DNA from 4 places in the Pectobacterium sp. PL64 genome. Region 4 is predicted to be linked to each of the others. Evidence: predicted binding sites of a transcription regulator. Region 4 holds the regulator's gene; each other region holds the start of a gene.

Region 1 (3,164 bases), 2.1 Mb from region 4:
GGCAGAAAGTGCGGACCCTGCTAGCAGCCCGCCGCCGCCCAGACTGACGAACAGGGCATCCAACTCACCGGTTTCTTCCAGCAACTCTTTTGCGGCGGTGCCTTGCCCGGCAATAACGTGCGGATGGTCGTAAGGGGGAATCAGCGTCAGCCCATGCTTTTGCGCCAGATCTCTACCGATTTGCTCACGATCTTCGGTATATCGGTTGTATTCCACCACGTTCCCGCCGTAGCCGCGCGTTGCGGCGACCTTTGCTGCCGGGGCATCGTGCGGCATGATAATCGTTGCAGGAATGCCGAGTAATTTGGCAGACAGGGCAATCGCCTGCGCATGGTTGCCAGAAGAAAAGGTGACGACGCCGGCGGCTTTCTGCTCGTCAGAGAACTGCAACAGTGCATTCATGGCACCGCGAAACTTAAATGCGCCCATGCGCTGGAAGTTTTCACACTTGAAGAAAACCTCTGCGCCGAACGTGTTATTGACCGTGCGCGACGTCATCACCGGCGTTTTATTGGCATAGCCATCAATACGTTCTGCTGCGGCTACCACATCGTCGAAAGTGGGGAAGCGTAAGTCGCTCATAGTTGGATAACCCGATGTTAGTGATTATGAACACCGGAACCGTTGGTCCGATGCTGTCGAATACCTTATAAACAAAATATATAAAATTAGATAAATTGTCTAATGTGATTTATCTTTAGCTTCTCAGTCGACGTGAGGTGCATCGCGTGCCGCTGAAAAACATCGGAACGAGTACGTATCACGGAATCAGGAGCGACCGCTGACGACACCGCGTGTGATACTAAATCAGGTGTACTTACAGTACACTCAGCGCCAGAAAACGCGCTTGCGCGAGCATGGGTAGAGGAATGGGAGAGGAATATGTCTGCATCTGGAGAAGGTCTGCTGCTGACGCAGTTAGATGCGATAGCCAAAGGGTTAAGCGAAACGTTCGCGCCATTCTGTGAGGTGGTTGTGCACGATCTGAAAAACCCGGACCACGCGATACTTTCCATTCACAATAACCTCTCCGGCAGGGAGGTGGGTGCGCCCGCGACGGAACTGGGTCTTGCCCGCATCGCATCGCCCGAATTTCCTAACATTCTGGCGAACTACGCCAACCAGTTTGCAGACGGACGCCCGGTAAAAAGTACCTCGGTCGGAATCAAAAATGCGCAAGGCGAATACGTCGCCGCGCTGTGCCTGAACGTCGATATGACGCTATTTCGCGGTATGCAAAATGCGCTGGCGCAGTTCACCCAGCTCGCTTCGGACTCCGTAACGGAGCATCTGGAGCCAAACGGCGCGGCAGCGATCAGGCAGCACATCGATCACTTCGCCGCCCGGCTTGCCACCACGCCACGGGCGCTAAAAGCGCAGGACAGAAAAATCCTGCTTCAGGAACTGAAAGACAACGGCCTGCTGGAAGTCAAAAAATCGATGGAAACCATCGCCCAGCACCTCGGCGTATCAAGGGCGTCGGTGTATTTGTATGCCAAGGAGTAACGGAATATTTTTATGCCACCTTGTGTAATGCGTAAGTCACTGATGTGATATGGATCGGCTTTTTTACCCAAGATGAAAGGCTGGCGATCCAGGTCGGTCAGGGAATGTTGCGCATTGCATTGTCAAACGTCGCTTCCTATACTGTATAAAAACACAGTTACCTTGCTGAGCGATGAAACGATATCTTCCCGAATCCTGTCCCGATAAGCAGGAATTAAATCTTTATGCCGATACGGTGCCCGCCGGGTTTCCCAGTCCGGCGAATGATTATGTTGAACAGCGCATCGACCTCAATACGCTGTGCGTTCGCCATCCCTCAGCAACCTACTTCGTTCGCGTGTCCGGTCAGTCCATGGTAGATGGGGGGATTCATGATGGCGATCTGGTGGTGGTTGATAGCGCAGTACAGGCGCGTCATGGCGATATCATTATTGCTGCGCTCGACGGCGAGTTCACTATCAAGCAATTGCAACTGACACCGACCCGCGCATTGGTTCCTATGAATGTTGTCTATGCCCCGATTCCGATTAATGAGTGCGACAGTCTTGATATTTTTGGTGTCGTGACTTATGTCATACATGCGACACGCTGATGTACGCCTTGGTGGATGTGAACACGTTTTATGCTAGCTGTGAAAAGATTTTTCGCCCTGATTTAGCAGACAAGCCAGTCATTGTGCTTAGCAACAATGACGGCTGTGTCATTGCTCGCTCTCATGAAGCAAAACGGCTGGGAGTAAAGATGGCCGCTCCGTTATTTCAGCTCGGTGAGCTCATTCAAAAACACGACATCGCCGTTTTCTCCTCCAATTACGCGCTGTACGCTGACATGTCGGCTCGGGTCATGAGTATTTTAGAAGAGATGGCACCTGCGGTGGAAATCTACAGTATTGATGAAGCATTTTTGAATTTGTCCGGCGTGGATCGCTGCACGTCGCTGGCGTGTTTTGGCCATCAGGTCAAAGAAAGAATAAAGCGCGAAGCGCATTTGACTGTCGGTGTCGGTATTGCGCCGACCAAAACGCTGGCCAAGTTGGCTAACCATGCGGCCAAAATCTGGCATAAAACACAGGGCGTGGTAGATTTGTCCAGCCCGATCCGTCAGGAGAAACTGCTGGCAATTACGCCCGTCGGTGATGTTTGGGGGATCGGGCGGCGACTGGCACGCAGACTGGAATCAATGGGCATCGAGAGTGCCTTGGCGCTGGCTCGCAGCGATCTCGCCTATATTCGGCGAAATTTTAGCGTTGTTGTAGAAAGAACGGTACGCGAATTGCGCGGACAATCCTGTCTGGAAGTGGAAGAACCCTCGACGGCCAAGCAGCAAATACTGTGTTCCCGTTCATTCAGCTCGCGGATTACCGAGTATGCTCACCTGCATCAGGCAGTGTGCCGTTATGCCGAGCGCGCGGCAGAGAAATTACGCCATGAGAAGCAATATTGCTGTCAGGTTTCGGTGTTTATCCGTACCAGCCCCCATGTCCCACGGGGGGACTATTATGGCGAGCAGGCTACCCGCGTGACACACGTCCCGACTCACGATACGCGAGACATTATTGCGCTAGCGATTGAAGCACTGAACTGCATCTGGAAACAGGGATACCGTTACTGTAAAGCCGGAGTAGTGTTGTCCGATTTCTATCAGCACGGTGTGGCACA
Region 2 (3,164 bases), 1.5 Mb from region 4:
TCGTCGTCCTCATCTTCACCAGCATGCATCGGCGGAAGCTCGGGTTCAACACGGTAGGACGGCTGCGAATAGGTGGATTCACTGAACGTATGCGACTCAGGCTCGCGTTCATTCTCCGCACTAAACGGCGAGAATGAAAAAGCGTTATGCGATGTAACAGGATTTGGCTGAACGGGCGCACTGACCACAGGCGGTGCTATCGGAGCAGGGATTTCCTCAGCGCGCTGCGATGCGCTGTCATCATAACGTGACTGCTGCTGTGCCGCGAAATCTCTGGCTAACTGCGCTTGCAGAAGTGCGTCTTCATCGTCTTCCTGTAACGGGTATTCATCACCGTAACGCTGGCGTTGCTGATCCAGATACGCTTGCTGCAATGCGGCTTCCTGCTGGGCGATATCATCCGGTGTCTCTTCCTGATACACGTCATTCGCCACTTCCGCTTCTTCGCTACCGTTCTGCGCCTGCAGTCTGGCTTGCTCTTCAGCCAGCCGCTGCGACGGCAATTTGATTCCGTATGACGCCAGCTCGCGGCGAGTAGGGATACGTACTGGATTAGGACGCGGCAGTTCAGGCCCTACGCCGCGTTTAATCTGCGGGTTATCATCCCCATCGGCACTGAACGCCGGCATAAAGGTGTTATTCGCGTCGAAACCTGTATCGCGTGCAGGTTGTGGCGGCTCAGCAAACGGTTGAACCACAGGCGCCGTGACAATTGGCGGTACGGCACTCTCTCCGTAACTATTGCCGTAAGGTGCATACGCACTGCTATGGAGGTCAGGCGAGCTTGCGATCTCTGGCATTGCCGCTGGCGTTTCAGGGACTTCAAACGAATACAGCGGCGGATTTAGCGACGGCGTCGAATCAATCGCAGAGGGAGTAACAGGCGGCACAATGCCAGCCGATGAACCGGAGAATGCTGATCCTGCTAATGCTGAGTCAGGCGTTGCCACATCAGACAGTGTTGACCCAACCACCGGCGCTTCAGTTGAGAGAGCCGTTTGTATCGCTGTCGGTGCGTTCTCAGCGAGCGGTGATGACGCTTCTATCGTATTGTTTGCCGCCGTGTCGTTTACCGCATCAGCCACGGAAGGCGCAGAAAACAGAACGTCATCGTCATCACGCTGTTGTGTTACTGCCTCACCCGACGCCTCATCGTGGCGCAGATTAAGCGCATCACGCTCATCGTCTTCACGATCGTGTTCTTCGCGGTAGTCCTCATCGCGGCGTGAACGGTTTGACATAAACGTCAAACAACCCAAGACACCCGCACCAATTTTTTCAGCGATCGTTAACCATGACCAGCCGGTAAACAGCGTTAACCCTGCCCCCCACACGCACAGCAGAATCAGCGTCGCACCCATGCTATTGAAACGCGGGATCATTGAGCTGCTCAACAGGCTTCCCAAAACACCACCGGAAGCAAAATAGTAGAGATCGTCAATATTCAACGCAGCCAAACCGCAAGAGGTCAGGATCAGCGCCAATGTCCCAATCAGGCGAAGTGAAAAGGTAAAGTAGTCGATAGTCTGGTTGTTATCACGCTGGCGGAAAGCCGCCCAGCACAGAGATAACATAATCGGCGGAATGGCATAGGCCAGCACACCAAAAATGAAGAACAGAGTATCCGCCAGCCATGCACCTGCTACACCACCAAGGTTGTGAATAGGTTCATGCCATGCAGTCTGTGACCAACTGGGGTCGGAGGGGCTGAAACTGAGTAGTGCGACACTAAGATAAACCGCAAAAAGTGCCACAACGATTAAAATCGCTTCAAGCAAACGACGTGTTCCACTGAGTTTTTTCAGGGTAACGTCTTTATCTTCTGTATATTCCTGGCTCAAGAGTCTCTCCAGGGGCCTGTAAGGTTTATGACAAAGCGCCGAGAAAACCCGGCGCTGGGACTGTATAAATTCACAGGAGTGTAGCTGAATTTATCGGGTTTTGCACCCACACGTTTATCGCGTCTTAATGACCAGACGGTTGCTTTGCTTCACTTCTTCCATCACCACGTAGGTACGGGTGTCGTTTACGCCCGGTAAACGCAGCAGCGTTTCGCCCAGGAGCTTACGGTAAGCGGACATGTCTGGCACACGCGTTTTCAACAGGTAGTCAAAATCACCGGAAACCAGATGACATTCCTGAATTTCTTCCAGCTTCTGCACCGCAGCATTGAACTGTTCAAATACATCAGGCGCGCCGCGGTTTAGCGTTATCTCAACAAAAACCAGCAGTGACGCATCCAGATAATGCGGGTTTAGCAGCGCTGTATAACCGTTAATGAAACCCTGTCTTTCCAGACGACGTACACGTTCCAGACAAGGCGTTGGCGACAGCCCAACACGTTTGGAAAGCTCGACATTGGAAATACGTCCATCTTTTTGCAATTCGTTCAGGATGTTACGATCAATACGATCGAGATCTTTGCCTGGTCGTTTTTTAGTGTCTACCATTATTATTGTCTCTCTTCACTTTTCCCTGCACCCGCTTTACCCCGATAGACCTCATGTATCAGAGCTACCCTTAAAGAAGACACGCTGCCCATTTTGTATATCAACAGTCATTAACTTCTCGTTCTCGCCCCACGTATTGCTCACCCGCGAAAAGACCATCACGTCATATCCGTGGCCCAAAGGCCTACTACCTGCGCAAAAACGAATAAAAAGCCGAGCTTTTAACTGTTCACATACAAAAAATTTCCTCTTACCCAGATGTTTTCGCAAATGCACAGCCGATTGTCAAAGCAAAACAACGAAAATCAGAAGAAACTGCCAGATTGGATAAGCCAGAGCCATTCTCCGAGGTGACTTCAATCATTTTACTTATGAATGTGGCTGATTTTTCAGCGATTTGTCATCCTCATCGTCATTAACGATTAAACAAATAGCCAGCAACTTTTCTGCATACTTTTTTTACTCTTGTAATTTCCTTACAATCGTTCGCATTGTCCGTGGTAGAGACTGTTCGTAGTAAGGAAGCAGGTTTGTTGTAGAGACCGTTCATATGAGCATTATCCGCCGTCATGAAATGAGGAAAGCATGGGTACTGTTAAACATCACAAGTTATTGATTCTGGGTTCAGGCCCGGCTGGCTACACTGCCGCTGTTTATGCTGCACGGGCGAATTTACAGCCAGTATTAATCACGGGTATGGAAAAAGGCGGTCAG
Region 3 (3,164 bases), 1.3 Mb from region 4:
CCAGCACGTCGAACTCGCCAAGGCGTAAATCACGGATGATTTCCACACGTTCGACGGTATCGATATCCGAGTGCAGATAACGTACCCGCTCGCCGTGTTCTTCCAGATATTCCGTCAGGTCTTCCGCCATTCGCTTGGTCAGCGTGGTTACCAGCACCCGTTCGTTAATCGCGGCACGCAGACGAATTTCGGAAAGCAGATCGTCCACCTGTGTTGCGACAGGCCGCACTTCGATGATGGGATCGAGCAATCCGGTGGGACGCACCACCTGATCGATCACTTCACCGCCCGATTTTTCCAATTCATAGTTACCCGGCGTCGCAGACACGTAGATCGTCTGTGGAGCCAGCGCTTCAAACTCTTCAAATTTCATCGGTCGGTTATCCAGCGCAGAAGGCAGCCGGAAACCGTATTCGACCAGCGTCTCTTTACGCGCGCGGTCGCCGCGATACATACCGCCGATTTGAGGCACGGTGACGTGGGATTCATCGATGACCAGCAGCCCGTCCGCAGGCAGATAGTCAAACAGCGTCGGTGGCGGCTCGCCAGGACCGCGACCGGAAAGGTAGCGTGAGTAGTTTTCGATACCGGAGCAGTAACCCAGCTCGTTCATCATCTCCAGATCAAACTGCGTGCGCTGACTCAGCCGCTGCTCTTCCACCAGCTTGTCATTGGCCAGCAGCACCTTTTTACGGTCGGCCAGTTCAACCTTGATCTCTTCCATCGCCTGCAAAATACGCTCACGCGGCGTGACGTAGTGCGTTTTTGGATAGATGGTATAGCGCGGCACCGTCTGGAGGACGTGACCTGTCAGCGGGTCAAACAGCGACAACCGCTCGACTTCCTCATCGAACAGTTCAACACGCAGCGCGATTTCGTCAGATTCCGCAGGGAAGATATCAATCACCTCACCGCGCACGCGGAACGTGCCGCGCTGAAACGCCTGATCGTTGCGGGCATACTGTAATTCCGCCAGACGTCGCAAAATAGCGCGCTGGTCAATCAGCATCCCCTGCGTCAGGTGCAACATCATTTTCAGATAGAGATCGGGATCGCCCAGACCATAGATCGCGGATACCGAGGCCACGACGATCACATCGCGCCGCTCCAGCAGCGCTTTTGTTGCAGAAAGACGCATCTGTTCAATATGTTCGTTAACCGACGCATCTTTTTCGATGAAGGTATCTGAGCTTGGAACGTAGGCTTCTGGCTGATAATAGTCGTAGTACGAGACGAAGTATTCGACGGCATTATCAGGAAAGAATTCTTTCATTTCGCCATACAGCTGGGCTGCCAGCGTTTTATTCGGCGCCAACATCATCGTCGGCCGATTGAGATCGGCAATCACATTGGCGATCGTGAACGTCTTACCTGAACCAGTTACCCCGAGCAGCGTTTGGTGCGCTAACCCGTCTTCCAGGCCCTCTTTTAAACGACGAATGGCCTCAGGCTGATCGCCTGCCGGTTTAAAGTCGGAATTCAGTGTAAATACTTTACTCATCGTTAAGCACGCTACTTATCGTTATTACCCATCGCGCAATGCGACGTTCGTGGATGGATGCTCGGAACTTTATTTTGAATGCCAATGACGAAATTCGCCACCGCAATGATACTGGATATAAAAACAGCATCAAGGAAATTATCGCTGGATTGGATGATTAATCGACAAATGAATTTGCTAGCACATTCATATTCAATCTACCAGATAAAAACATCATCATTTATCCCCAGATTTGGTAAAAATGTAACATGCGTGGATGACCGATGACGTTAATTTATGCAACTACGCCCCATTGATGTTCAAGACGCTTGATTTTACTTAAGCATATGATAATAAATAGATTAGCAAAAGCGTGGAGAATAGCGTCAACCTGGCGACAACCCGCGCCAGCTCTCGGTTGAGGCGCGTTGTCTATCCATAATACACATAGTTATCCACAGAAATGGTGGATAACTCCCACAACCCCGCATCAGCACTGAGTTAGAGAAATACCCGCTTCATTCACGATTCCCCCTGATATGGATTTTCTTCACACTCTTTCTGTGATTTATCGCATAAGTATTAGACGGAAAAAGACTAAAAACAGCAGAGGGCTAAATCGCAACAATTCAGGCGTAGCGGGGAGTGAGGGGAAAATTCAAGAAGGTTTTAGCTATTAATCGGCATGGAAATGTAGGTTTTACACGCATGAAACAGATGCCGGTAAAAAACAACAAAAACCGTTGCTTGATTAAACGCAGGCGAAGGGTTGCTAAAAACGCTCATCGCTACAACGATGGCAACAGTACCACCTGCATACTGACAGTCTTTCTCTCCAAATCCACAGATAGCACTATTCTCTTGGTGCTATCCTTACTCAGCCACTCTTCCCAACCTTGCTCTACCTTTTCACGGGTACAACCGATGGAAATAAGGTAATCCCTCAACGAGGCAACATCCGTGGTGTCTTCAAAATGAACTGCACTCACTTCCGATGCAGGGCCCTCAGGAGGCGCGTTCACAAATTGATAAACCGCCGATATGCGCGGCGCGCCTTTGACGATATCGTCAGTGAGTTCTTCGTAGAGGGCTTTGTCTTCCATGGTGTAGTGGTTACTTTCAAGATCAAAGCCTGAAAAAAACCACCACAGCAACCCCACCGCGATGATACAAGCCATACCCAGGTCACACAGAAATCGATATAGCGTCGCCATTTATCCTCCCCAAAAGCACCTATGTCCCCCAGTTCATCATCATCACCACGACGGTGGCGGCAATCGAATTTCCAAACCCACTGTTTTTCCCTTTGGGTCGACAAAAATCGTTATTGCTTTGGTCTTATCCTTACTTAGCCAGTTTTCGACATTGACTTCAGTCCTCTCAAGGGTACAACCGATGGAAATAAGGTAATCCCTCAACGAGGCAACATCCGTGGTGTCTTCAAAATACACCGCGCTCACTTCCGATGCCGATTCCTGTGGTGGATAGTAAACAAACCGATAGTTTGTCGAGATGCGCGGCGTGCCTTTGACGATATCGTCAGTGAGTGTTTCGTACAGGGCTTGGTCCTCCACTGTGTAAAATTCAAAACCAGAATCAAAACCAGAATCAGAACCAGTCGAAAACCACCACAACAACCCCACAGCGATGAGACAACCCATAAGCAGATTTTGCAGCAAACGAT
Region 4 (3,164 bases):
GATTCAACCAAACAGGACAAACTTCTTGCCCAGGCTGAACAGATTTGTCAGCAGCGCGCTGTGCGTCTCACGCCACAGCGGTTAGAGGTTTTACGCCTTATGGCACAGCAGTCCGGTGCTATCAGCGCTTATGACCTGCTGGACCTGCTGCGCGTTTCCGAACCTCAGGCGAAGCCGCCGACTGTCTATCGCGCGCTGGATTTTCTGCTGGAACAAGGCTTCATTCACCGCGTCGAATCCAACAACAGCTACGTGCTCTGCCACCATATCGAAGACCACAGTCACACGTCTGCCCTTTTCATCTGCGACCGCTGCGGGCAGGTTACAGAACGTCAAACCGAAGGTGTGGAAGAAACGCTGCGTAGTCTGGCGCAACAGTCGGGATTTACGCTGCGTCACAGCGTGGTGGAAGCACACGGCTTGTGTGGAGGCTGTCAGGAAGTTGCATCATGCAAGCAGCCGGACCATTGCGGTCACGACCATACCGTTCCGATTAAAAAACGATAGCCCAAGGGCTATCGTTTTTTCTGTGGGGATACATCACCTTGGTGACCAGTGATAGCTACCAATGATATTTGTGGTGCTCTTCCCAGTGTTTCACTTCTTTCTCTGCCGCTTCTTTTTCGTACCCGTAACGCTCCTGGATTCTCCCCACCAGTTGGTCACGTTTACCTTCGATGACCGTCAGATCGTCATCCGTTAATTTGCCCCATTGCTCTTTCGCTTTACCTTTAAACTGTTTCCAGTTACCGCTGGCTTGGTCTTTATTCATAAGAATCTCCGTACCTTAGGTGAATTTCGCATAAAAAATCGTAACTACCGACGTATGCGTCAGTTTCAGATAAATAGATGTATTCAGTAAGCAGCATCATAACTCTGTGAACCATGACGGTGCTCTTCGCCACTGTCTCCCTTGATTACCGGGCTATCAAAATGTGATGGCTAATACTCGATCGTCAAACTGATCTATCGCCACACAATCAAGATAAAAATGCTTACCTTGATAAAAATTATAGTCGAATATTTTACTTTGAATGAAAAATCAGGAATCTGTAACTGGAACGAGCATTGATAAAGGGAAAATAACCGCAAAAAGCGGTGAAAAAACAGGAGGTAATGGGATAGTAGAAAACGCACGCGAAATGTAACTAAATGTATATGGTTAGCAGATTAACAAACAGAACATGATGCACTGACCCAGACAAACGAGCAGTGCATCTCTGCGAATGGTTAGCTCCAGTCGCTGTTACGAATCACGCCAACCGCTAAGCCTTCTATCGAAAAGCTTTGCTGACGCAGATCGACAACAATCGGGGCAAACTCTTCATTTTCAGCGAGGAGGTGTACCGTATTGCCCTGCTTTTTCAGGCGCTTCACCGTCACCTCATCGTCAATACGCGCGACGACAATCTGACCGTTGCGCACATCTTCTGTTTTATGCACGGCCAGTAAATCACCATCCATAATACCGATATCTTTCATCGACATGCCGCTCACCCGCAGCAAAAAATCAGCGCTAGGTTTGAACATCGCAGGGTCAACCTGATAGTGACACTCGATATGTTCCTGTGCCAGCAGGGGTTCACCTGCGGCCACGCGGCCAACCAGAGGAATACCCGTCTCTTCTTCCATTAGCAGACGAATACCACGAGACGCGCCCGATACAATCTCAATCACGCCTTTACGCGCCAGCGCTTTCAGATGCTCTTCAGCCGCATTAGGAGAGCGAAACCCCAGCTGTTGAGCAATTTCCGCGCGCGTTGGCGGCATTCCGGTTTGCGCAATATGATCGCGGATCAGGTCATAAACCTGCTGCTGCCTTGCTGTTAATACTTTCATTCCGCCCCCTGGTTGTTTATACAGTCTTGCTGTGAGTATATACAGGTAAGCCACAATTGGGAATGGAGATCTCGGCAAAGCCCCTGACTTTTACTCATTTATGCGCGCCGTCAGGCAAAATGTTGCCAGAGGATGCTGCCCCAGACGACAGCGGCTAACAGGATGGCAACAAAGACAGCCGCCGAGCCAATATCTTTCGCCCGACCGGATAATTCGTGGTGCTCGAGACCAATGCGATCAACCACGGCTTCAATGGCGCTATTGGCCAGCTCAAACAGCATAATCAGTACCACAGACCCGATAAGCAGCAGTTTTTCGACCAGCGTAACCGGCAGTAAACACGCGATAATGACGCCGACAAGGGTCAGTATCGTTTCCTGACGAAATGCCGCCTCATGCTGCCACGCCTGCTTCAACCCCTTAAAGGAATAACCGGTCGCTTTAATGATCCGGGTCATCCCCGTTGCTTTATTCATTTATCCTCCGCTATTTATGCAAAATAGTTCGCATTTTAACGCGCTTACGTTGTCTCATCACCACAGATCTCCGGCGCAGTTTCTGGTATCCTTGCGGCGCATTGCTAACAAGAGGCTCCATGTTGTTATGTCAGGTTGGCGTAAAATTTACTATAAATTATTGAATCTCCCACTGAAACTGTTGGTGAAGAGCAAAGTTATTCCCGCAGATCCGGTGGTCGAGCTAGGGTTAGATCCCTCACGTCCTATACTCTATGTTCTGCCTTATAACTCTCAGGCGGATCTCTTGACGCTACGTGCGAAATGCCTGGCATTGGGGCTACCCGATCCCTCGCAGTCGTTCGAATTCAATGGCGTCGAACTTCCTAGCCACGTCTTTATTAATGACGGGCCGCGCGTCTTCCGCTATTACGTTCCCAAACAGAAATCCGTCAAGCTGTTTCACGACTATCTGGATCTGCATCGTGCCAATCCAGATTTAGACGTACAGATGGTGCCAGTTTCTGTGATGTTTGGGCGCTCTCCGGGTCGGGAAGGCCACACTCAGGCCACACCGCATCTGCGCTTGCTCAACGGCATTGAGAAATTCTTCGCCGTCCTGTGGCTAGGCCGCGACAGCTTTGTCCGCTTCTCCAGCCCGGTGTCGCTACGTTATATGGCGACCGAGCATGGTACTGACAAAACCATAGCCCACAAACTGGCGCGTGTCGCACGTATGCACTTCTCTCGCCAACGTTTGGCGGCAGTTGGGCCACGTTTGCCGGTGCGTCAGGAGCTATTTAACAAGCTGCTGGATTCCAAAGCGATCAAGAAAGCCGTAGACGATGAGGCGCGCAGTAAGAAGATTTC

What was found. The regulator LexA, encoded in region 4, represses DNA repair genes until DNA is damaged. The targets are predictions, from matches to a motif close to TNCTGTATGTACATACAGNA.
Region 1: the regulator LexA is predicted to act here: its motif matches at 1,646-1,665, upstream of umuD (translesion error-prone DNA polymerase V autoproteolytic subunit).
Region 2: the regulator LexA is predicted to act here: its motif matches at 1,900-1,919, upstream of HP572_RS06600 (DNA translocase FtsK 4TM domain-containing protein).
Region 3: the regulator LexA is predicted to act here: its motif matches at 1,611-1,630, upstream of uvrB (excinuclease ABC subunit UvrB).

Annotation. Positions count from the first base shown of each region.
Region 1 is NZ_CP092070.1:2,179,404-2,182,567, reverse strand. Features, by position in the region: gene HP572_RS09655 (threo-3-hydroxy-L-aspartate ammonia-lyase) at 1-582, opposite strand, end outside; gene HP572_RS09650 (transcriptional regulator) at 883-1,506, shown strand; gene umuD (translesion error-prone DNA polymerase V autoproteolytic subunit) at 1,679-2,098, shown strand; gene umuC (translesion error-prone DNA polymerase V subunit UmuC) at 2,098-3,164, shown strand, end outside.
Region 2 is NZ_CP092070.1:1,521,583-1,524,746, reverse strand. Features, by position in the region: gene HP572_RS06600 (DNA translocase FtsK 4TM domain-containing protein) at 1-1,841, opposite strand, end outside; gene lrp (leucine-responsive transcriptional regulator Lrp) at 1,956-2,450, opposite strand; gene trxB (thioredoxin-disulfide reductase) at 3,036-3,164, shown strand, end outside.
Region 3 is NZ_CP092070.1:1,329,009-1,332,172, reverse strand. Features, by position in the region: gene uvrB (excinuclease ABC subunit UvrB) at 1-1,501, opposite strand, end outside; gene HP572_RS05695 (hypothetical protein) at 2,269-2,694, opposite strand; gene HP572_RS05690 (hypothetical protein) at 2,737-3,164, opposite strand, start outside.
Region 4 is NZ_CP092070.1:64,070-67,233, reverse strand. Features, by position in the region: gene zur (zinc uptake transcriptional repressor Zur) at 1-507, shown strand, start outside; gene HP572_RS00280 (CsbD family protein) at 563-772, opposite strand; gene lexA (transcriptional repressor LexA) at 1,231-1,839, opposite strand; gene HP572_RS00270 (diacylglycerol kinase) at 1,950-2,315, opposite strand; gene plsB (glycerol-3-phosphate 1-O-acyltransferase PlsB) at 2,443-3,164, shown strand, end outside.